DNA from 3 places in the Kitasatospora sp. NBC_00374 genome. Region 3 is predicted to be linked to each of the others. Evidence: predicted binding sites of a transcription regulator. Region 3 holds the regulator's gene; each other region holds the start of a gene.
What was found. Region 3 encodes HrcA, which represses chaperone genes, less so after heat shock. Its sites were predicted from a motif close to TTNGCACTCNGNNNNNCNGAGTGCNAA; they were not measured.
Positions count from the first base shown of each region.

Region 1 (7,020 bases), 1.8 Mb from region 3:
GCGGTTGGAGGCCACCAGGATCGGGGCGGCGCCGGGCTGATTCGAACGTGCGGACGCGTGATCGGCCATACTGCCAAGCTTGCCGCGACACCCGGTGTGCAAACCACTCAGCACGGCGCCGGGGCGCGCCGCTCGGTCACGGGAACAGCCGCCGGTACTCGGGGACGGTCCGCATCGGGGGGCGCTCGACGGCGCCGACGGGATGGGTGTGGGCGGTGAAGTCCCGGGTGACCGGGTCCCGGGAGAACTGGGTGAGCAGCGGGTGCACCAGGCCGTCCCCGGCCTTCAGCCGGTGGGTGCGGTCCAGCCGCTCCAGGGCGGTGCGGTAGATGGTGGCGGCCATCCGGCCGAGCGCCTGGCCGTCCTGGTGGCGGTGGTGCCGGACGCCGACGTCGACCTGGGCCAGCGCGTCCAGGCCGACGGTGTCCAGGGCGTCCACCAGCAGGCCGAGCTCGACGCCGTAGCCGGTCGGGAACGGCAGCCGCTCCAGCAGGGAGCGGCGGGCCGCGTACTCGCCGCCGAGCGGCTGGACGAAGCCGGCCAGCTGCGGCCAGTGCAGGTTGAGCAGCGGGCGGGCGACGAGCTCGGTGACCCGGCCGCCGCCGGCCGGGACCACCGCGCCCTCGGTCTCCAGCGGCCGGTCGTACATGGCCTTGACCAGCTGGATTGCCGGATCGGTGAGCAGCGGACCGATGATCCCGGTGACGAAGGCGGGGTCGAACTCGCGCAGGTCGGCGTCGATGAAGCAGACGATCGCGCCGCGGGTGGCGAGCAGGGAGCGCCAGAGCACCTCGCCCTTGCCGGGCTCGGCGGGCAGCCGCGGCAGTATCTCGTCCCGGTGCACCACCCGCGCCCCGGCGGCCGCGGCCCGTTCGGCGGTGCGGTCCACCGAGCCGGAGTCGACCACCACCAGCTCGTCCACCAGCGGCAGCCGCTCCATCAGCTCCTCGCGGATCGCCGAGACGATCTCGCCCACGGTCGGCTCCTCGTCCAGCGCGGGCAGCACCACGCTGACCGAGCCCGCCGCCCCCGCCGCGCGCTTCGCGGCGAGCAGCGAGGCGACCGGCCGGTCGCCCGCCGTCCAGGAGCGGCGGCGCAGCCAGGACGCCACCTCGGGCAGCACGTCGGGCCTGGGCTGGTCGGGCAAGGTCTCGCTCCTCGGAATGGGCGACGCCGTCTCGGGTGTCGGACGCCATGGGGTGGTACCGGGGCCTTCGGATACAGTCTTGGTAATGCGATCCGACCCTCGCACGTCGGGGTGGGTCGCCGCGCACGACCACAAACGCGCTGTCGGCTCCAACGCCGCGCGCCACATTGCTCATCCAGAGGGACTGAGGGAACGGCCCGTCGACGTCCCGGCAACCTTCTCGTCCGGCTAACTGACCGTCAGGTCGAGGCCCCGGCGGGACAGGTGCCAATTCCGTCCTGTGGCGCGCCCGCGTCACGGGGAAGATGAGGAGAGAGGCCTCCGCCATCATGGCTACCGCTACCCCTGTCGCCGTCGTCGACCTCGGCCCCGCCGCCGCGCTGTCCTGTCGCGAGTGCGGCGCCCGCACCCCGCTCGGCCCGAGCTTCGCCTGTGTGGAGTGCTTCGGTCCGCTGGAGATCGCCTACGACTTCGGCTCCTACGAGGCCGAGGAGCTGCGCAAGCGGATCGAGTCCGGCCCGGCCTCCATCTGGCGCTACGCCCCGCTGCTGCCCGTCCCGGCCGACGTCGCGTCCAAGCCGAACCTGAACCCCGGCTGGACCCCGCTGGTGAAGGCCGACAACCTCGGCCGCGAGCTCGGCTTCACCGCCCAGCTGCACGTCAAGGACGACTCCGGCAACCCGACCCACTCCTTCAAGGACCGGGTGGTCGCCTGCGCCATCGAGGCGGCGCGCGCCTTCGACTTCACCACCCTGTCCTGCTCGTCGACCGGCAACCTGGCGGGCGCGGTGGGCGCGGCGGCGGCCCGGGCCGGCTTCAAGTCCTGCGTTTTCATCCCGCACGACCTGGAGCAGGGCAAGGTCGTGATGGCCGGTGTCTACGGCGGCGAGCTGGTCGGCATCCAGGGCAACTACGACGACGTGAACCGCTTCTGCTCCGAGCTGATCGGCGACCCGGCCGGCGAGGGCTGGGGCTTCGTCAACGTCAACCTCCGCCCGTACTACGGCGAGGGCTCCAAGACCCTGGCGTACGAGATCTGCGAGCAGCTCGGCTGGCGGCTGCCGGAGCAGATCGTCATCCCGATCGCCTCGGGCTCCCAGCTCACGAAGATCGACAAGGGACTGCAGGAGCTGATCAAGCTCGGCCTGGTCGAGGACCGCCCGTACCGGATCTTCGGCGCCCAGGCCGAGGGCTGCTCCCCGGTCTCCGCCGCCTTCAAGGCCGGCCACGACGTGATCCGCCCGGTCAAGCCGGACACCATCGCCAAGTCGCTGGCGATCGGCAACCCGGCCGACGGCCCGTACGTGCTGGACATCGCCCGCCGTACCGGCGGCGCCGTCGAGGACGTCACCGACGCCGAGGTGGTCGAGGCGATCAGGCTGCTGGCCCGCACCGAGGGCATCTTCGCCGAGACCGCGGGCGGCGTCACCGTCGGCGTGCTCAAGAAGCTGGTCGAGACCGGACAGCTGGACCCGTCCAAGGAGACCGTCGCGATCAACACCGGCGACGGCCTGAAGACCCTGGACGCGGTCTCCGACGCCGGTCTGACCGCCACCATCCGGCCGACCCTGGAGTCCTTCCGCGCCGCCGGCCTCGCCTCCGTCTGAGCCCCCCACCACCCCGCAGCAAGGAGTAGACGCCCATGAGCGCCACCGTCCGCATCCCCACCATTCTGCGCACCTACACCGGCGGCTCGGCCGAGGTGGCCGCCGAGGGCGCCACCCTGGCCGAGGTGATCGGCGACCTGGAGCAGAACCACCCGGGCATCTCGGCCCGGATCCTGGACGACGCCGGCCAGCTGCGCCGATTCGTCAACGTGTACGTCAATGACGACGACGTGCGATTCGACGGCGGCCTGCAGACCGAGATCAAGGACGGCGCCGCCGTCTCCATCATCCCGGCGGTGGCCGGCGGCTGCTGACCTCGGCGGACGCCCCTCTTCCCGGGTGCGCTTAGCACCCCTGAGCCGTCGTCAGGACCGGAATGCGGAAATTCCGGGCCCGGCGACGGCTCTCGGCGTTGCCGGCGGACATTTGCCCACGTGGCTGGGTATAGAGTGCGTGACACCGGGGTATTCGAGGCCGATTCGAGTCGGCCCGCCCCCGCCCTCCGGTCGGGTACGCAGCGGCTGTCCGCTCGCTGAGACCGGTGCGACGAAGCGCAGCGCCGAACTGTCAGGCCGCCGTCAGAATTATTCCGGCGATTTGTGGCATTGGTCCGCGATGTCCGGCGTCAATTGCACACTAGTGCCGCTTTCATCCCGTCATATCCCCTGCGGCCCGTAGCATTTGCCCAAAAGTAGGGCCTGTTGCAGAGGGCGCATGTCCGGATACATTCAGCCGCGGTCGACGCATTCACCCGCGTTCCGGTTCCCCTTTCGGGCCTCGGTGCGGTGGTCTGCGGCGTGCACGGCTGCGCCCAGGGGGGGTTCCCCGGGCCGGCCTTCCAGACCTCTGGACCCGCACCCTGCGGGTCCGTGAAGGGCCAGCACAGCACAAGGGGAGTTCGGAATGGCTCAGGGCACCGTCAAGTGGTTCAACGCCGAGAAGGGCTACGGCTTCATCGCGGTCGACGGTGGTGCGGACGTGTTCGTCCACTACAGCGCGATCCAGATGGACGGCTACCGCACCCTCGAGGAGGGCCAGCGGGTCGAGTTCGAGATCTCCCAGGGGCAGAAGGGTCCGCAGGCGGACATGGTCCGCGCGCTGGTTGCGTGACCTCTTCGACCTGTGGAGCCTCGGTTCGGTCAACGAGCTGGCGGCCACAGATCATCGGCAGCAGGCCCGTACGGCATCCCCGTGCGGGCCTGCCGCCATGTTCGGGACACCCCGCGATCGGGCTTGCACTCGCCACCCGAGAGTGCTAATCATTGGCGTTAGCACTCTCGGTACGAGAGTGACAAACGGATCGGGTCGGTGAGGCCTCCCGGGAGCGGTAGGGGACAGGACCCCCGCTCGCAGGGCCGTCCGTCGCGGGCACCCTTCGGTCCGATGCAGTCGATCGCGTCCCGGAGGACCACTTCACATGGCAAAGATCATCGCGTTTGACGAGGAAGCTCGCCGCGGCCTTGAGCGCGGGATGAACCAGCTTGCCGACGCCGTCAAGGTGACGCTTGGCCCCAAGGGCCGCAACGTCGTCCTTGAGAAGAAGTGGGGCGCCCCCACGATCACCAACGACGGTGTCTCCATCGCCAAGGAGATCGAGCTCGAGGACCCCTACGAGAAGATCGGCGCGGAGCTCGTCAAGGAGGTCGCGAAGAAGACCGACGACGTCGCGGGTGACGGCACCACCACCGCCACCGTGCTCGCCCAGGCCCTGGTCAAGGAAGGCCTGCGCAACGTCGCGGCCGGCGCCAACCCGATGGCCCTGAAGCGCGGCATCGAGAAGGCCGTCGCGGCCGTCTCCGACCAGCTGCTCGCCCAGGCCAAGGACGTGGAGACCAAGGAGCAGATCGCCTCCACCGCCTCCATCTCCGCCGCCGACACCCAGATCGGCGAGCTCATCGCCGAGGCGATGGACAAGGTCGGCAAGGAAGGCGTCATCACCGTCGAGGAGAGCAACACCTTCGGTCTGGAGCTCGAGCTCACCGAGGGCATGCGCTTCGACAAGGGCTACATCTCGGCCTACTTCGCCACCGACCTGGAGCGGATGGAGGCGTCCTTCGAGGACCCGTACATCCTGATCGCCAACTCCAAGATCAGCTCGGTCAAGGACCTGCTCCCGCTGCTGGAGAAGGTCATGCAGAGCGGCAAGCCGCTCGTCATCATCGCCGAGGACGTCGAGGGCGAGGCCCTGTCGACCCTGGTCGTGAACAAGATCCGTGGCACCTTCAAGTCCGTCGCCGTCAAGGCCCCGGGCTTCGGTGACCGCCGCAAGGCCATGCTCGGCGACATCGCCATCCTCACCGGTGGCACCGTCATCTCCGAGGAGGTCGGCCTCAAGCTGGAGAACGCCGGCGTCGACCTGCTGGGCTCCGCCCGCAAGGTGGTCATCACCAAGGACGAGACCACCATCGTCGACGGTGGCGGCGACAGCGACCAGGTCGCCGGCCGCGTGAACCAGATCCGTGCCGAGATCGAGAACAGCGACTCGGACTACGACCGCGAGAAGCTCCAGGAGCGCCTCGCCAAGCTGGCCGGCGGCGTCGCCGTCATCAAGGCCGGCGCGGCCACCGAGGTGGAGCTCAAGGAGCGCAAGCACCGCATCGAGGACGCCGTCCGCAACGCGAAGGCCGCCGTCGAGGAGGGCATCGTCGCCGGTGGTGGCGTCGCGCTGCTGCAGGCCAGTGTCGCGTTCGACAAGCTGGAGCTCGAGGGCGACGAGGCCACCGGTGCCAACATCGTCCGCGTGGCGCTGGAGGCCCCGATCAAGCAGATCGCGACCAACGCCGGCCTCGAGGGCGGTGTCGTGGTGGAGAAGGTGCGCAACCTCCCCGCCGGTCACGGCCTGAACGCCGCCACCAACGAGTACGTCGACCTCATCGCCGCGGGCATCATCGACCCGGCCAAGGTCACCCGCTCCGCGCTGCAGAACGCCGCCTCCATCGCGGCGCTCTTCCTCACCACCGAGGCCGTCATCGCCGACAAGCCCGAGAAGGCCGGCGCGCCGGCCGGCGGCGGCATGCCGGGCGGTGACATGGACTTCTGATCCTCCTTCGAGGATCGGCGAGTTCTGATCGTCCGCGAGGGCGGTCTCCCCACGGGGAGGCCGCCCTCGCGGCGTTCTCGCCCCGTCTCACCCGATCGTGCGACGCTGGGCGCATGAACGGTCCCGGCGCCTCGGAGCGCGGCTACGGTGAGGGCGAGCAGCGTCATGCGGGAGAAGGGGGGACCGCGATGGCCGTGGAGTCGGAACGGAACTGGACCTACCTGCTGGACACCTGGAGGGGACTGGAGGTCCCGGAGGGCTGGCGCGCCGAGATCGAGGAAGGGCAGATCGTCCTGGTGCCACCGCCCGGCAAGGGCCACAATTTGATCGCCGGCGAGGTTCATGACGCCCTGGTGCGCTGCCTCCCGCCGGAAATCGGCGCCTACCAGACTCTCGGCGTCGAGATCGTGCAGTCGGAGAGGGTCTACGTGCCGGATCTCGTGGTCGTGGACAAGGCGCTGCTCAGGCAGTCGGACCGCACCGACGCCGACCCGGTCGACGCCGCCGAGATCCTGTTGGCCGTCGAGATCACCTCCTCCGGCAACGCGCGGCACGACCGCACCAGGAAGCTCTGGGCCTACGCCCACGCGCCCGTCCCGCACCACCTGCTGATCGACCGCTTCGACGAGCACGGCCCGACCGTGACGCTGTTCTCGGAGCCGGTCAACGGCGCCTACCGGCAGAGCCTGCGCACGCCCTTCGGCAAGCCGGTCGCGCTGCCGGAGCCGTTCGGGGTCGAGCTGGCCACCGAGGGGTTTCCGGGGCCGCGGTGAGCTGCGGGACAATGGGCGGATGGCCAGTCCTGAGATCGAAGCCGCACTGCACAGCGCCCGGGCGCTGATCCTCGCCGACCTGACGGCCCGGGACGTCGCGGACGCCGCCGTCGTGTCGCTGGTCGAGGACGCCGTGACGCACCGTCGCTGGTGGCTGGAGCAGTGGCCGGACGGCACCGAGTACGTGCTCGGGCTGGTCGCCCAGGACGTGCAGGACGCGCTGCTGGAGGCGTACGGCCGCTGGCCGCTGTGCGAGGCCTGCGCCGAGGACGGCGACCCGCACGCGCTGAGCGTGGAGCCCGAGCTCGGGCCGGATCCGCACTGGGTGTGCGGCAAGGAGGGCCTGGCCGTCGCGCCGGTCGGAAAGCTCTCGTGACCGAGGCCCTCGCGGCCACGCCCGCCGGGCCGCGGCGTCGGCGGGCTAGCCTTCGAGCGTCCTGAGCTCGGCCGCCA
Region 1 is NZ_CP107964.1:4,770,181-4,777,200, forward strand. It holds gene OG871_RS21520 (trehalose-6-phosphate synthase) at 1-69, opposite strand, end outside; gene OG871_RS21525 (glucosyl-3-phosphoglycerate synthase) at 137-1,123, opposite strand; SAM riboswitch class I at 1,316-1,459, shown strand; gene thrC (threonine synthase) at 1,477-2,754, shown strand; gene OG871_RS21535 (ubiquitin-like small modifier protein 1) at 2,790-3,068, shown strand; gene OG871_RS21540 (cold-shock protein) at 3,658-3,864, shown strand; gene groL (chaperonin GroEL) at 4,172-5,794, shown strand; gene OG871_RS21550 (Uma2 family endonuclease) at 5,983-6,567, shown strand; gene OG871_RS21555 (hypothetical protein) at 6,587-6,943, shown strand; gene OG871_RS21560 (hypothetical protein) at 6,989-7,020, opposite strand, start outside.
Region 1: groL (chaperonin GroEL) is a predicted target of HrcA. The motif match lies at 4,023-4,049, and genes of this name have one in related genera.

Region 2 (7,020 bases), 2.0 Mb from region 3:
AACTTCTTCGAGCGGGACATCCGGATCCTTGGCTGGGAGATGGCGGCCGTGACAGGTCACCACATTAGGGCGACTCAGGTGGCGGACGAACACGGGGGACGCCCACGGTGGATCAGGGGGACGATACCTGGAGAGGGTGGCCGCGGGACCTGGGCGGGTGGCTGGAGAGCGATATCAAAGATCAGGTAAAATGTTAGACTGAGTAACGATTCATCAGCTGCCCCCTCACGACACCGAGGTGCTCCTGCGTGACCGTCGACCAGCTGAACCAGTTCCTGCTCGAGTTCTCCGTGATCCTTCTGGTCGCGGTGGTCGCCGTGCGCATCTCCACCCGCTCCGGCCTTCCCAGCCTGTTGATCTACCTCGGCATCGGCGTCGCCCTGGGCCAGAACGGCCTCGGCATCACCTTCAACAACGCCGAGCTCACCCAGGTCCTCGGCTATGCCGCCCTGGTCGTGATCCTCGCCGAGGGCGGCCTCAAGACCAGCTGGAAGGCGATAAAGCCGGTGATGCCGGCCGCCACCGTGCTCGCCACCCTGGGCGTCGCCGTCAGCGTGTTCGTCACCGCGGCCGGCGCCCACCTGCTGGTCGGCCTGGACTGGCGGACCAGCATGCTGCTCGGCGCGATCGTCTCCTCCACCGACGCCGCGGCGGTCTTCTCGGTGCTCCGGATGGTGCCGCTGCCCGAGCGGCTGACCGGCCTGCTGGAGGCCGAGTCCGGGTTCAACGACGCCCCCGTGGTGATCCTGGTGGTCTCCTTCGCCACCGCCGGCGAGCTCGACCCCTGGTACCTGATGGTCGGCATCATCATCGCCGAGCTCGCCATCGGCGCGGCCGTCGGCTACACGGTCGGCCGGCTGGGCGCGTACGGGGTCAAGCACGTCGCCCTGCCCTCCTCCGGCCTCTACCCGATCGCCGTGCTGGCGCTGGTGGTGCTCGCCTACGCCGGCGGCGCGCTGCTGCACGGCTCCGGCTTCCTGGCCGTGTACATCGCCTCGGTGGTACTCGGGAACAGCAAGCTGCCGCACGGCCCCGCCGTCCGCGGCTTCGCCGACGGGCTCGCCTGGATCGGCCAGATCGGCATGTTCGTGGTCCTCGGCCTGCTGTGCACCCCCGCCTCGATGAGGTCCGCCGTCGTCCCGGCCCTGGTCGTCGGCACCGTGCTGGTCTTCGTCGCCCGGCCGGCCTCGGTGCTGGCCACCATGACCCCGTTCCGGCTGCCCTGGCGCGAGCAGGCCCTGCTCAGCTGGGCCGGACTGCGCGGCGCGGTGCCCATCGTGCTCGCCACCATCCCCCTCGTCGCCGGCGTGCCCAAGGCCCAGGAACTCTTCAACATCGTCTTCATCCTGGTCGTGGTCTTCACCCTGCTCCAGGGCCCGACCCTGCCGCTGGTGGCCAGGTGGCTGCGGATCGGCGAGGGCTCGCTCGGCCAGGACCTCGGGATCGAGTCCGCGCCGCTGGAGAAACTCCACGGCCACCTGCTGTCGGTCTCCCTGTCGGCGGAGTCCCGGATCTCCGGCGTCGAGGTCAGCGAGCTGCGGCTGCCCAAGGGCGCCGCGGTCACCCTGGTGGTCCGCGACGGCGCGAGCTTCGTCCCGGACCGGGCCACCGTGCTGCGGGCCGGCGACGAGCTCCTGGTGGTCACCACCGACGCCGTCGGCGAGGCCGCGGAACGGCGGCTGCGCGCGGTGGACAAGGGCGGCAAGCTCGCGGGCTGGCTACGGGGACGGTAACCGGGCCCGGGCGGGAACGGGCGGCAGGGTCGCGGATGTGCTCCTGTTCACCTTCCGTTGCCAGGCCCGGGCCGCCGGCACCCGCTACTATGAAGGTTGATACGCATCGAACTGACTGAATCACCCGCAACATCTGCCTGAAGCAGAGTTGGCGCGACCGCTCGGCGGCCGCGGTCCGCAGTGAACTGTGATCTCTGGCCCCCGCTTCCACGACCCGGCCAGCCGGACCCGGTATCTACCCCGGTCGACGCGCGAGAGGACGACTCTCGGCGCCGTCGGGGCTCTCCCTGCCCTGTGTGCGCTACCAGGCAGCAGGAAGGACCGACCGTGACGGCCCGCCGAACGGTCGACAGCCCCACCGCCCCTGCCCGCGCCGGCTACGGAGCGCTGCTGCGCACCCCCGGCGCCTGGACGTTCCTGGCCCCGGCCTTCGCCGCCCGGCTCCCCTACGCGATGCTCAGCCTGGGCATCGTCCTGCTGGTCCTGAAGACCCATGGCTCGTACGGCACGGCCGGCACCGTCGCGGCGGTCTCCGCCGTCGCCCAGGCCCTCGTCGGGCCGCAGACCGGACGCCTGGCCGACCGCTACGGCCAGGCCGCCGTGCTGCTGCCCAGCGTCGCCGTGCACGCGCTGTCGGTCGGCGCCCTGATCGCGCTGGCCCTCGGGCACGCCCCGGCCTGGGCGCTGTTCCTGGCCGCCGCACCGGCCGGCGCCAGCGTGCCGCAGATCGGTGCGATGGTCCGGGCCCGCTGGGTCGGCCGGCTCTCCGACCAGCCCGCCATGCTGAACACGGCCTTCGCGTTCGAATCGGTGACCGACGAGTTCACCTTCGTGGTCGGCCCGGTCCTGGCCACAGCGATCGCGACCCAGGTCAGCCCGGCGGCCGGACTGATCGCCGAAGCCACCCTGACGGTGGCCGGCGGACTGGCCTTCGCCGCGCAGCGCCGTACCGCCCCCGTCCGCCACCCGCGGGTCGAGGGCGCGCGCCGGGTCTCGGCCCTCGCCTCCCCCGGCGTCCGGCTGCTGGCCGCCTCGTTCCTGGGCGTGGGCACCGTCTTCGGCGCCATGCAGGTCTCGGTCACCGCCTTCACCGAGTCGATCGGCCGGGGCAGCGCCAGCGGCACCGTCTACGGGATCTTCGCCGGCGGCTCCATGGTGGCCGGTGTGCTCTACGGCATGGTCGGCTGGAAGCGCTCGGCCCGGCAGCGGATGCTGTTCTGCTACGCGCTGCTGGTGGTCGGCTGCTCCACGCTCTGGGCGATGCCCAACCTGGTCGCGCTGACCATCGCCGGACTGTTCTGCGGACTCGCCATCGCACCCACGCTGATCACCGGGTACACCCTGGTCGAGACCCTGGTCGCCGACGGCGCCAAGACCGAGGCCTTCACCTGGCTGACCGGCGCGATCGGCCTCGGGCTGGCGATCGGCTCGACCGTCGCCGGACAGCTGATCGACCGGAGCGGCCCCTCCGCCGGGTTCCTGGTGCCGGTCGCCGGTGCCGGAATCGGCCTGGCCGCACTGGTCGCCCTGCGCCGCCTGCTGGTGGCACCCGGCACCCGCAGCCGGACGGTCGCCCGCAGCGCCGGCGCGGCGCCCAGGGGCGCGAAGATCGCGGCCGCGGAGAGCTGAGCACCCTCCGGGCCGACGCCGGCCGTGGCGGTGCGGTGACGGCCGGCACGGCGGCCGGCACGGCGGCCAGCACGACGGCCGGCACGACGGCTGACACTCGGATCACATCCGGAGCGCTGGACTCAATCAACGGAATACCGCATGATTGAGGATCGTTAGCACTCATCAGGCCAGAGTGCCAGGGGGAAGTGCAGGAGGAAGAGCAAGTGCCCACGTACCAGTACCAGTGCACCGAGTGCGGGACCGGCCTGGAGGCGGTGCAGAAGTTCACCGACGAGGCGCTGACCACGTGCCCCGAGTGCCAGGGGAAGCTCCGCAAGGTCTTCTCGGCCGTGGGTGTGGTCTTCAAGGGCTCGGGTTTCTACCGGACCGACAGCCGCTCCTCGTCCAGCAGCTCGGTGACCCCGGGGGCCTCGTCCTCCTCGTCCACCGGCTCCTCCTCCACCGGGTCCTCGGGATCGACCTCCGGCGGTTCCGGCAGCAGCTCCTCCACCTCTTCGTCCGCGCCGGCGTCCGCGCCCGCCGCGAGCTGAGGCGGCGCGAGACACGTCCTCTGCCCGCAGCCCTGCCGAGGACGTGGCCGGGGGACGGCACGACAGCAGAACTCACGATGGCCCGGCACCCCGCAGCGATGCGGCGGTGCCGGGCCGTCGGCGTTCTGCGGTGGCCGGTCGCCGAGGCCGATGTCGGTGTCGGTTTCGATGTCGGTGCCGGTGGTCGCTTCGCCGTGGCGCGGAGGCCGTTGCGACGTCAACACCTGGCGGCCGTTCACTCGCGTGGGGGACGCGAGTTGTCCACAGGGCGGGGTTGTCCACAGGAATTCCCGGGGGCATTCCTGCAGCTCGGCCGTCGGCGCACCCTGGGTTCCGGCGGGCCCGACCGGCGCCCGTGGAATCCAGCGCCCGAAGGCGGTGCCCCACCATGACCATGGCTGCCCACCTCACTCCCCCGCCGCAGGCACCCGCCGTTCCCCCGCGCCAGGAGGTCCCCCTCTTCCCGCCGATCCGGCCCGGCGGCGGTGGGCGGCACCGGCTCCGGCAGGCCGTCCGGCACCGGCCCGGCATGCTGGTGGCAGGCCTGCTGGCCGCGGCCGCAGCGCTCTCCGCGGGCCCGTTGCGACTCGGCCCGCCGCCGCCCGCGACCATCGCGCCCGTCGTCGGACAGAACAACGCCGCCCACTGCCCCGGCGGCCCGGCATCGCCCGGCTGAGCGCCCGAGTACGTCAACCCGACACCCGGGAATTCACCCGTGACGATTGCGCCAGTCGCCGTTCAGCGCAGCATGAAGGGCTTCAAGGAATTCCTGCTCCGCGGCAACGTCGTGGACCTCGCCGTCGCCGTGGTCATCGGCGCCGCATTCACCACCGTCGTCAACGCGTTCGTCACGGGCGTCATCAATCCGCTGGTCGGAGTCTTCGGCACGGAGGACCTCGCCGCCTACCGTTCCTGCCTGAAGGGCCCCTGCACGGTGGACGCCTCGGGCGCCGTGACCTCGGGCATCTACATCCTGTGGGGCTCGGTGCTGAGCGTCTCCTGCAGTTCGTGATCGTCGCGGCGGTGGTCTACTTCGCGCTCATCCTGCCGATGAACCACTTCATGGCCAAGCGCAAGTCCGTCGACGAGGTCGCGGCCGAGGCCGAGGTCAAGGAGGTCGTGCTCCTCGCCGAGATCCGGGACGCCCTGGTCAATCAGCGCTGACCGACTGCCCCTGTCCCTGCCCCTGTCCCTGTCCCTGCCACCGCTCCGCCGGCGCCGGGGGTCGCCGCCCCCGGACGCTCCCGCCCGGCCGGTCCCGATCGGTCCCCGTCGGCCGGCGCCCGTCGTATCAGTCCCAGTCCCAGTCCCAGTCCCAGTCCCCGTCGATCAGTCCCCGTGGTGGGGCGGCCGCTGGCTGAGGTACCAGTCCAGGCCCCGTCCGCCACCGCCACCGGGGCGCTCACCCCAGCCCTGGTCGGTGTCGTCACTGGTCTGCCGCTCCAGCGGATCTCCGAAGACCAGCCGCGCCTTCGGTGCCGGGCGGTCCCGCTCCGGCTTCCGCCCGTCGCCGTGCCCCTCACCCTGCCCCCGGTCCGTGTCCCTGCCCGTGTCCCGCTCCGCGTCCTGCTCAGCCATCTCGCCCTGCCTCCATCGTCGCCGCCCCACCAAGCCTAGGCCGGGCAGCGGTCGGCCCCGGCACAGCCGCAGCCGTACCGGGGCCGTCGGCTCCCGTGCTCACCCCCACAGTCCCCGCCCGGCGGCGGCGGGCAGCGGTCAGGCCGCCTCGAAGCCCGCGTGGTCGGCGATCTTCTTCAGTTCGGCCAGCGCGTGCTTCTCGATCTGCCGGATGCGCTCCCTGGTCAGACCGTGCTGCTTGCCCACCTCCGTGAGCGTCCGCTCACGGCCGTCCTCCATGCCGTAGCGGGAGCGGATGATCGACGCCGTCCGGTCGTCCAGCCGGTCGATCAGCGTGTCGAGCTCCTCGCGGCGGAGCATCACCATCACCGCGTCCTCGGGAGAGACAGCCCCGGTGTCCTCCACCAGGTCGCCGAACTGGGTCTCGCCCTCGTCGTCCACCGACATGTTCAGGCTGACCGGGTCCCGGGCCCAGTCGAGCACGTCCTTGACCCGCTGCTCGCTGATGTCCAGCTCGGCGCCGACCTCGGCCGGCTCGGGCTCGCGGCCGAGTTCCTTCGCCTTCTCGCGCTGCACGCGGCGGATCCGTCCCAGCTCCTCCACCAGGTGGACGGGCAGCCGGATCGTCCGCGACTGGTCGGCGATCGACCGGGTGATCGCCTGCCGGATCCACCACGTCGCGTAGGTGGAGAACTTGAAGCCCTTGGAGTAGTCGAACTTCTCGACGGCGCGGACGAGGCCCGCGTTGCCCTCCTGTATGAGATCCAGCAGGGGCAGGCCGCTTCGCGGGTAGCGCCGGGCCACCGCGACCACGAGTCGCAGATTGGAGCGGATGAAGACGTCCTTGGCGCGCTCGGCGTCCTCCGCTATCACCTCCAGCTCCTCCCGGGTCATGCCCTTCGGGAGTGGGCCCTCGTCCAGCAGGTGCTGGGCGTAGACACCGGCCTCGATCCGAAGCGAGAGCTCGACCTCCTCGGCGGCATCGAGCAGGGGTGTCCTGGCGATCTCGTCGAGATACATGCCGACGAGGTCGCGGTCGGCCTCGAAGTTGGTCGGGCGGGCCGAGCGAGTCCGGTCGGCCCTGTCGCGAACGACGGCACGGGTGGCCATGCTTGCTCCCTTGCTGGTGTTGCCGGGTCTGCCTGCGTCTGCGCCGATCAGGCGGATCGGTACAGCGGGATCCACCAGGGACCCCGCGGGGAGATCCACGGGCTCAAAGAGATGCGCGGGCCTCACCGAGGCTCACACGTAACGATCCAACGCACAGAAATCGGACAACATTCCCAACTCCCTCAGATTTTCTCCCTTGATGGAGTACCCTGCCCATTTTCACCCGCTCGGGCACCCAGCGTGACGGCGGACACACGCCTCGCGTTCACCGGGTAGGCGCCAACCCGGCACAGAAGATGCCGAATTGCGACTCACCGGCCGCCGGAAGGGCTCGCCACGCCGGGAAGGGGACTGTCATGCCGCAGCGACACTCCGACCGACCCCCATCCAGCACAACGACCGCACCCCGCCCGTTGTGCCGCGACAGCGCAGCAATC
Region 2 is NZ_CP107964.1:4,929,960-4,936,979, reverse strand. It holds gene OG871_RS22260 (penicillin acylase family protein) at 1-20, opposite strand, end outside; gene OG871_RS22255 (potassium/proton antiporter) at 249-1,733, shown strand; gene OG871_RS22250 (MFS transporter) at 2,061-3,362, shown strand; gene OG871_RS22245 (FmdB family zinc ribbon protein) at 3,569-3,895, shown strand; gene OG871_RS22240 (hypothetical protein) at 4,284-4,571, shown strand; partial or broken gene mscL (large conductance mechanosensitive channel protein MscL) at 4,644-5,059, shown strand; gene OG871_RS22230 (hypothetical protein) at 5,225-5,473, opposite strand; gene OG871_RS22225 (RNA polymerase sigma factor RpoD/SigA) at 5,612-6,583, opposite strand.
Region 2: OG871_RS22245 (FmdB family zinc ribbon protein) is a predicted target of HrcA. The motif match lies at 3,518-3,544, and genes of this name have one in related genera.

Region 3 (7,020 bases):
GGTGCCCGGGCCCGGGCCGCGGATGTAGGCGTGCGAGGTGCCGAGCTCGCCGACCGTCTCCCAGAGCAGGTCCTCCAGGTCGTCACGGGTGCCGACCCGCTCGACCAGCGGCCGGTAGCGCGCCAGCACGCCCGCCCAGTCGACGCCGTTCATGTCGGCGCGCCAGAAGTTGTCCCGCATCAGGCGGCCGTTCTCGTCGAACATCTGGCGCCACTCGGCGGCCGGGTCGACGGTGGCGCGCACCCGGGCGAGGTCGACGTCGAGGTCGTCGTCCTCGCCGGCCTTGCTGTCCGCCGGGAGCACCCGCAGCCGCCCCTCGTCCTGCACCGCGAGCCGGCTGCCGTCACCGCTGACGGCGTACCCGTCGACACCGGCGACGAGCTCCTCGGCCCGGCGCTTGGCGAAGTCGAACCGCTCCAGGGCGGGGCGGGGGTGGACGTCCTCCAGCGAGGCGGCGTTGTCGCCCAGTTCGCCGACCAGCGGCACCCTGGTCCACACCACTCCGTCCTTGGTGGCGTGCAGGCTCCCGAACTGGCCGCCCTCCACCGGGAACGGGATGATCCGGTCGGCGATGCCCTCCAGGTCGACCCGGGTGACCGGGGCGGCGTCCTCGCCCTTCTCGGCGTCCTTGCCCTCGGCACCGGCCTTGGCGCCCTTGGCGTCCTCCGACTCCCCTCCGATCGGCCGTCCGGCCCGCTGCGGACCGAACGGTGACGGGGTGTCGGCCGCCAGCGTCAGCAGGTACGGCCGGGTGCCGGTCGGGAAGGACAGGTCGAAGACGTGCGAGTCGTAGACCGGGTCGAAGTTGCGGACCGACAGGAAGGCCAGATGCCTGCCGTCCGCCGTGAAGGCCGGCGAGTAGTCGGCGAACCGCTGCGGGGTGGCCTCGGCGACGGTGCGGTCGGCCAGGTCGGCCAGCATGATCTGGCGCAGGCTCCACGGGCCGAGCACCGGCTGCGACCAGGCCAGCCAGCCCGAGTCCGGGCTGAACACCAGGCCGCTGACCTCGCCGTCGCCGCTGCGGATCAGCTCGTGCACGGCGCCGTCGGCGAGCGAGACCAGCAGCAGCCGGCCGTCGTGCGAGGCGGCGGCCAGTTGCTTCCCGTCGGGCGACACCGCCAGGTCGAGGACCCGGCCGAGCTGCCCGGCGGCGAGCCGGCGGCGCTCGGCGCCCAGCACGGCGGGGGCGAACTCGATCGCGTCGTCGCCCTCGGCGTCGGTCACCCAGACCGCACCCTGCTCGCCGTCCGCGCCCGGGACGACCCGGGCGAGCCGGGCCCGGGCGCCCGGGGTCTGCTCCAGCAGCCGGGCCGGGCCCTCCCGGTGGGTCAGCCAGTGCACGCTGCCGCGGACGACGACGGCGCTGGCCCGGCCGGTGCGGTCCGGGGCGACGGTCTCCAACTGCCCGGCGGCCGGGGTGGGGTGCGGCTGGCGGTCCGGGCGGGGCCCGGCCGGGCGGACGTCCAGCCGGCGCGGCTCGGCGCCGTCCAGGTCGTCCAGCAGCCAGAGGTCGCCGCCGCTGTGCCAGATCACCCGGGTGCCGTCGGTGCTCGCGTTGCGGGCGTAGAACTCGTTCTCGCTGTGGCGCCGCAGGTCGGAGCCGTCCGGCAGGCTGGAGTACAGCTGCCCGGTGCCCTCGTGGTCGGAGATGAACGCGACCCTGGAGGCCGGCCCGGAGCCCACCCACAGCGGGGACTCGATGTTGCCGTCCAGTTCCCGGTGCAGCCGCTCGAACTCCTGGGAGCCGATCCACAGCTTGCCGGCCGTGCCGCCCCGGTAGCGCTTCCACCAGGCCGGCTCGCGGCTGATCGCGGAGAGCAGCAGCACCCTCTCGCCGTCCGGCTCGAAGGCCAGCCCGCCGATCGGGCCGTACGGGAGCCGGGTGGGCTCGCCGCCGTCGAGCGGCACGGCGAAGGCCCAGGACCGGCGGATGGTGGCCTGCCCGGCGGTGGTGGTCGCGATCGGGCGGCCGTCCGCGGTCCAGCCGCGCAGGGTGGTGTACGGGTTGCCCCAGTAGGTGAGCCGCCGGGCCGGGCCGCCGTCGACCGGGGCCACGTGGACCTCGGGGGCGCCGTCCCGGGTGGAGGTCCAGGCGACCAGCCGGCCGTCCGGCGAGAACCGGGGCCGCCGCACCGGGACCTGATCGGCGGTCAGCCGCCAGGCCCGGCCGCCCTCGACCGGGGCCAGCCAGATGTCGTCCTCGGCGACGAAGGTGACGAGGTCACCGTGGAGGTGCGGGTGGCGCAGGTAGGCGCTCGCGGGGGTGCTCTCTGGTTCGGTCACGACAGCCACCCTAGGCACGGCCCCGGGGGGCGGCCAAGGGTTTCTTCGAGGGCGAACTCCGAGGGCCGGCGCGGCCGGTGCCGGGCCGGTGCCGGGCCGGTCAGGCCCAGCGGCCGGTGCGGCCGAGCAGCAGCGCCCCGGCGGCCACCCCGGCGGTCGAGGTCCGCAGGACGGAACTCCCCAGCCGGTGCGGGCGGGCGCCGGCCTCGGCGAAGGCCGCCAGCTCCTCGGGGGCGACGCCGCCCTCCGGGCCGACGACCAGCAGGATGTCCCCGCCGCCCGGCAGTTCGGCGGTGGCCAGCGGCGCGGCGCCGTCCTCGTGCAGCACGGCGGCGAGCGCGGCCTGCCCGAGCAGCGGGACGAGCTGACGCGTCGTCACCAGGTCGCGCACCTCGGGGAACCGCAGCCGGCGGGACTGCTTGCCGGCCTCCCGGGCGGTGGCCCGCCACTTGGCGAGCGCCTTGGCGCCGCGTTCGCCCTTCCACTGCGTGATGCAGCGGTTCGCCGCCCAGGGGATCACCACGTCGACCCCGACCTCGGTCATGGTCTCCACCGCGAGCTCGCCCCGGTCACCCTTGGGGAGCGCCTGGACCACCACGATCCGGGGACTCGGCTCCGGCTCCCGGCGCACCGTGTCCACCGTGACGTCCAGCGCGTCCTTGCCGTGCACCGCCGTGACCGTGCCGTCCACCCCGAGGCCGAGGCCGTCCGCCAGCGTGACGGCCTCACCGGGCTCCAGCCGCTTCACCGCCGCCGCGTGGCGGCCCTCCGGGCCGTCCAGCCGGACCACCGAGCCGGGCCCGGCGGCACCCAGCACCGCGGTCTCGACGACGAACACGGGCGCGGTCATGAACCAAACCTCCGGTAGATCTGTCTGCGTCTGTCGGCGGCCTCGGCCGCCGGGTCCGGACGCGTCGGACCGCGTCCACACGCGAGGGGCGCCGGGGGGTGACCCCGACGCCCCTGGGAGAGCCCTCGGTCAGCGACCGTTGAACGCGTCCTTCAGGCGGGAGAACAGCCCCTGTTGCCCGGGCGCGAAGTGCCCGGACGGCCGCTCCTCGCCGCGCAGCACGGCCAGCCGCCGCAGCAGGTCCTCCTGCTCGGGGTCGAGCTTGGTGGGCGTCTGCACCTCGACATGCACTATCAGGTCGCCCCGGCCGCCGCCGCGCAGGTGCGTGATGCCCCGACCGTGCAGCGGGATCGACTGGCCGGACTGGGTACCGGGCCGGATGTCGACCTCCTCCAGCCCGTCCAGGGTCTGCAGCGGCACCTGGGTGCCGAGCGAGGCGGCCGTCATCGGGATGGTGACCGTGCAGTGCAGGTCGTCGCCGCGGCGCTGGAAGGTCGGGTGGGTGGTCTCGGCGATCTCGACGTACAGGTCGCCGGCGGGGCCGCCGCCGGGGCCGACCTCACCCTCGCCGGCCAGCTGGATCCGGGTGCCGTTGTCGACACCGGCCGGGATCTTGACGGTGAGGGTGCGGCGGGCGCGGACCCGGCCGTCGCCGGCGCACTCCGGGCACGGGGTCGGCACCACGGTGCCGAAGCCCTGGCACTGCGGGCAGGGACGGGAGGTCATGACCTGGCCCAGGAACGACCGGGTGACCTGGGAGACCTCGCCCTTGCCACGGCACATGTCGCAGGTCTGCGCGGAGGTGCCGGGGGCCGCTCCCTCACCGCTGCAGGTGGTGCAGGTGACGGCCGTGTCGACCTGGAGCTCCTTGGTGGTGCCGAACGCGGCCTCCTCCAGGGTGATCTCCAGCCGGATCATGGCGTCCTGGCCGCGCCGGGTGCGCGAGCGCGGTCCGCGCTGGCCGCCGGCGGCGCCGAAGAAGGCGTCCATGATGTCGGAGAAGCCGAACCCGGCCGCACCGAAACCGCCGGCGCCGCCGCCACCGCCGCCGCCGTTGGGCGACAGCGGGTCCCCGCCGAGGTCGTAGACCTGACGCTTCGCGGGGTCGGAGAGCACCTCGTAGGCGGCGTTGATCTCCTTGAACCGCTCCTGCGTCTTCGGGTCCGGGTTGACGTCCGGGTGCAGTTCGCGCGCGAGACGTCGGAACGCCTTCTTGATCTCGTCCTGACCCGCGTCACGTCGGACGCCGAGTACCGCGTAGTAGTCCGTGGCCACCAAATGCTCCGGTTTGTTCCGCCTCTAGAAGTGCTTGCGACTGCTGCGCGCCGTCCTGCGACGCGTTGTTCCTACGACTCGGCCAGGATCTGGCCCACGTACCGTGCCACCGCTCGCACCGCCCCCATTGTGCCGGGGTAATCCATCCGGGTCGGACCGATCACCCCGAGCTTTGCCACGCTCTGGTCGCCCGAACCGTAACCGACCGAGACCACCGAGGTGGAATTGAGCCCCTCGTAGGCGTTCTCGTGGCCGATCCGGACCGTCATCGTGGCGTCCGCCGTCTCACCCAGCAGGCGCAACAGCACCACCTGCTCCTCCAGTGCCTCCAGCACCGGCTGGATGGTCAGCGGGAAGTCATGTCCGAAGCGGGTCAGGTTGGCGGTGCCCGCCAGCATGATCCGCTCCTCGTTCTGCTCGGCCAGCGTCTCGAACAGGGTGGCCAGCACCGTGCTCACGGCCGGCCGGTCCCCCGCCTCGAAGGCGGCCGAGAGGTCCTCCAGTGCCGTCGGCACCTCGGGCAGCGGCCGGCCCACGGCCTTCGCGTTCAGCTTGGCCCGCAGGTCCGCCAGGACGGTGTCGCCGACCGCGCCGGGGCAGTCGACGATCCGCTGCTCGACCCGGCCGGTGTTGGTGATCAGGACCAGCATCACCTTGGCCGGGGTCAGCTGGACCAGCTCGATGTGCCGCACCGTGGAACGGGTCAGCGAGGGGTACTGGACCACCGCGACCTGCCGGGTGAGCTGCGCGAGCAGCCGCACCGTGCGGGCCACCACGTCGTCCAGGTCGACCGCGCCCTCCAGGAAGTGCCGGATCGCCCGGCGCTCCGGACTGGTCATCGGCTTGACCTCGGCCAGCCGGTCGACGAACAGCCGGTAGCCCTTGTCGGTGGGGATCCGGCCCGCACTGGTGTGCGGCTGCTGGATGAAGCCCTCCTCCTCCAGCGCCGCCATGTCGTTGCGCACGGTGGCCGGGGACACTCCGAGGCTGTGCCGCTCGACCAGCGCCTTGGAGCCGACCGGCTCCTCGGTGCCGACGTAGTCCTGGACGATCGCCCGGAGCACCGCCAGCCGGCGGTCGTCCAGCGGACGGCTGACGGGGCGGGTCTCCACCGCGCGGGCCGGCTCGACGGAACGGGGCTCGTCGACCATGGGCACGCACCTCCGTCTTCGTCCGTTGAGCTGTTGAGTGTCCGATTTCTGGCACTCCGGCGGGCAGAGTGCCAGAACCTTACCTGCCAGTGTAAGGCCCGGGTCCGACGGCAGGAACGGGCCGCCCCGGTGATCCTGCCCGCATTGCCGGGGCGGCAGGCGCCGGTGCGTGGTGCCCGGGGGCGCCCCGAGTGGCAGCATCGGAGGCGAGCGCGCGATCGAAGGAGCGGCGATGTCGACTTCAGGGCAGCACTCCCGGTTCGCCCCCGACCGGGGGCTGACCGGCCGGATGATCACCACGATGTTCCTGATCGGCCTGGTGTACGTGGGCTTCACCGGCCTGCTGATCGTCCTGTTCCGAGGGGCCTGGCCGCTGATCGTCGTGATCTCCGGCGGGCTGTTCGTGGCCCAGTTCTGGTTCAGCGACAAGATCACCGAGCGGGCGATGGGCGCCCACGAGGTCAGCCCCGAGCAGTACCCCCAGCTGCACGGCACCATCGACCGGCTCTGCGCCCTGGCCGACATGCCCAAGCCCCGGGTCGCGGTGGCCGACAACGCCATGCCGAACGCCTTCGCCACCGGCCGCAAGCCGGAGAAGTCCGTGGTCTGCGTCACCACCGGGCTGCTGCGCCGCCTGGAGCCGGAGGAACTGGAGGGCGTCCTCGCCCACGAGCTCTCGCACGTCGCGCACCGGGACGTGGCGGTGATGACGATCGCGGGCTTCCTCGGCGTCCTGGCCGGCGCGATGACCAGGATCGCCCTGTACGGCGGCATGATGGGCGGCAACCGCAACAGCAACGACAGCAACGCCGCCATCGCGATGATCATCATTCCGCTGGTCAGCATGGTGGTCTACGCCCTCAGCTTCCTGCTCACCCGGCTGCTCTCCCGCTACCGGGAGCTGGCCGCCGACCGCGCGGCCGCCCAGCTCACCGGCCGACCGAGCTCGCTGGCCTCCGCCCTCACCAAGGTGACCGGCCAGATCGCCGCGATCCCCACCCGGGACCTGCGCCAGGCGCAGGCGTACAACGCCTTCTACTTCGCGCCTGCACTGAGCGCCCGGGACGCCGCCACCCAGCTGCTGTCCACCCACCCGTCGCTGGAGCAGCGGCTGGCGCAGCTGGCGAAGATCTCCGCCGAGCTCGGCCGGTGAGAGCCATCCAGCAGAGGAGCTGCACGTGGGATTCCTGGACGCCCTGTTCGGCCGCAGCAAGCCCGTCAAGCCGGACCTGGACCAGCTCTTCGGGGTGCCCTCGGCCGCACTGACCCTGGAGGCGGCGTCCGCCTTCCGGCCGACCGGTCTGGGCTCGGTCTGCTTCGCCGCCGTCGAGGGCGGCGCCTTCGCCGAGGTGGAGCGGCAGGTCCGGGCCCTGCTCGACGCCGACACCCCGAACGGCGGAGTGCCGGTGGAGGCCTCCCAGGACGCCTACGGGTACTCCTGGCTGCTCGCCCGGCACTCCC
Region 3 is NZ_CP107964.1:2,973,700-2,980,719, forward strand. It holds gene OG871_RS13375 (PDZ domain-containing protein) at 1-2,283, opposite strand, end outside; gene OG871_RS13380 (16S rRNA (uracil(1498)-N(3))-methyltransferase) at 2,384-3,133, opposite strand; gene dnaJ (molecular chaperone DnaJ) at 3,263-4,408, opposite strand; gene hrcA (heat-inducible transcriptional repressor HrcA) at 4,480-5,559, opposite strand; gene htpX (zinc metalloprotease HtpX) at 5,792-6,712, shown strand; gene OG871_RS13400 (hypothetical protein) at 6,738-7,020, shown strand, end outside.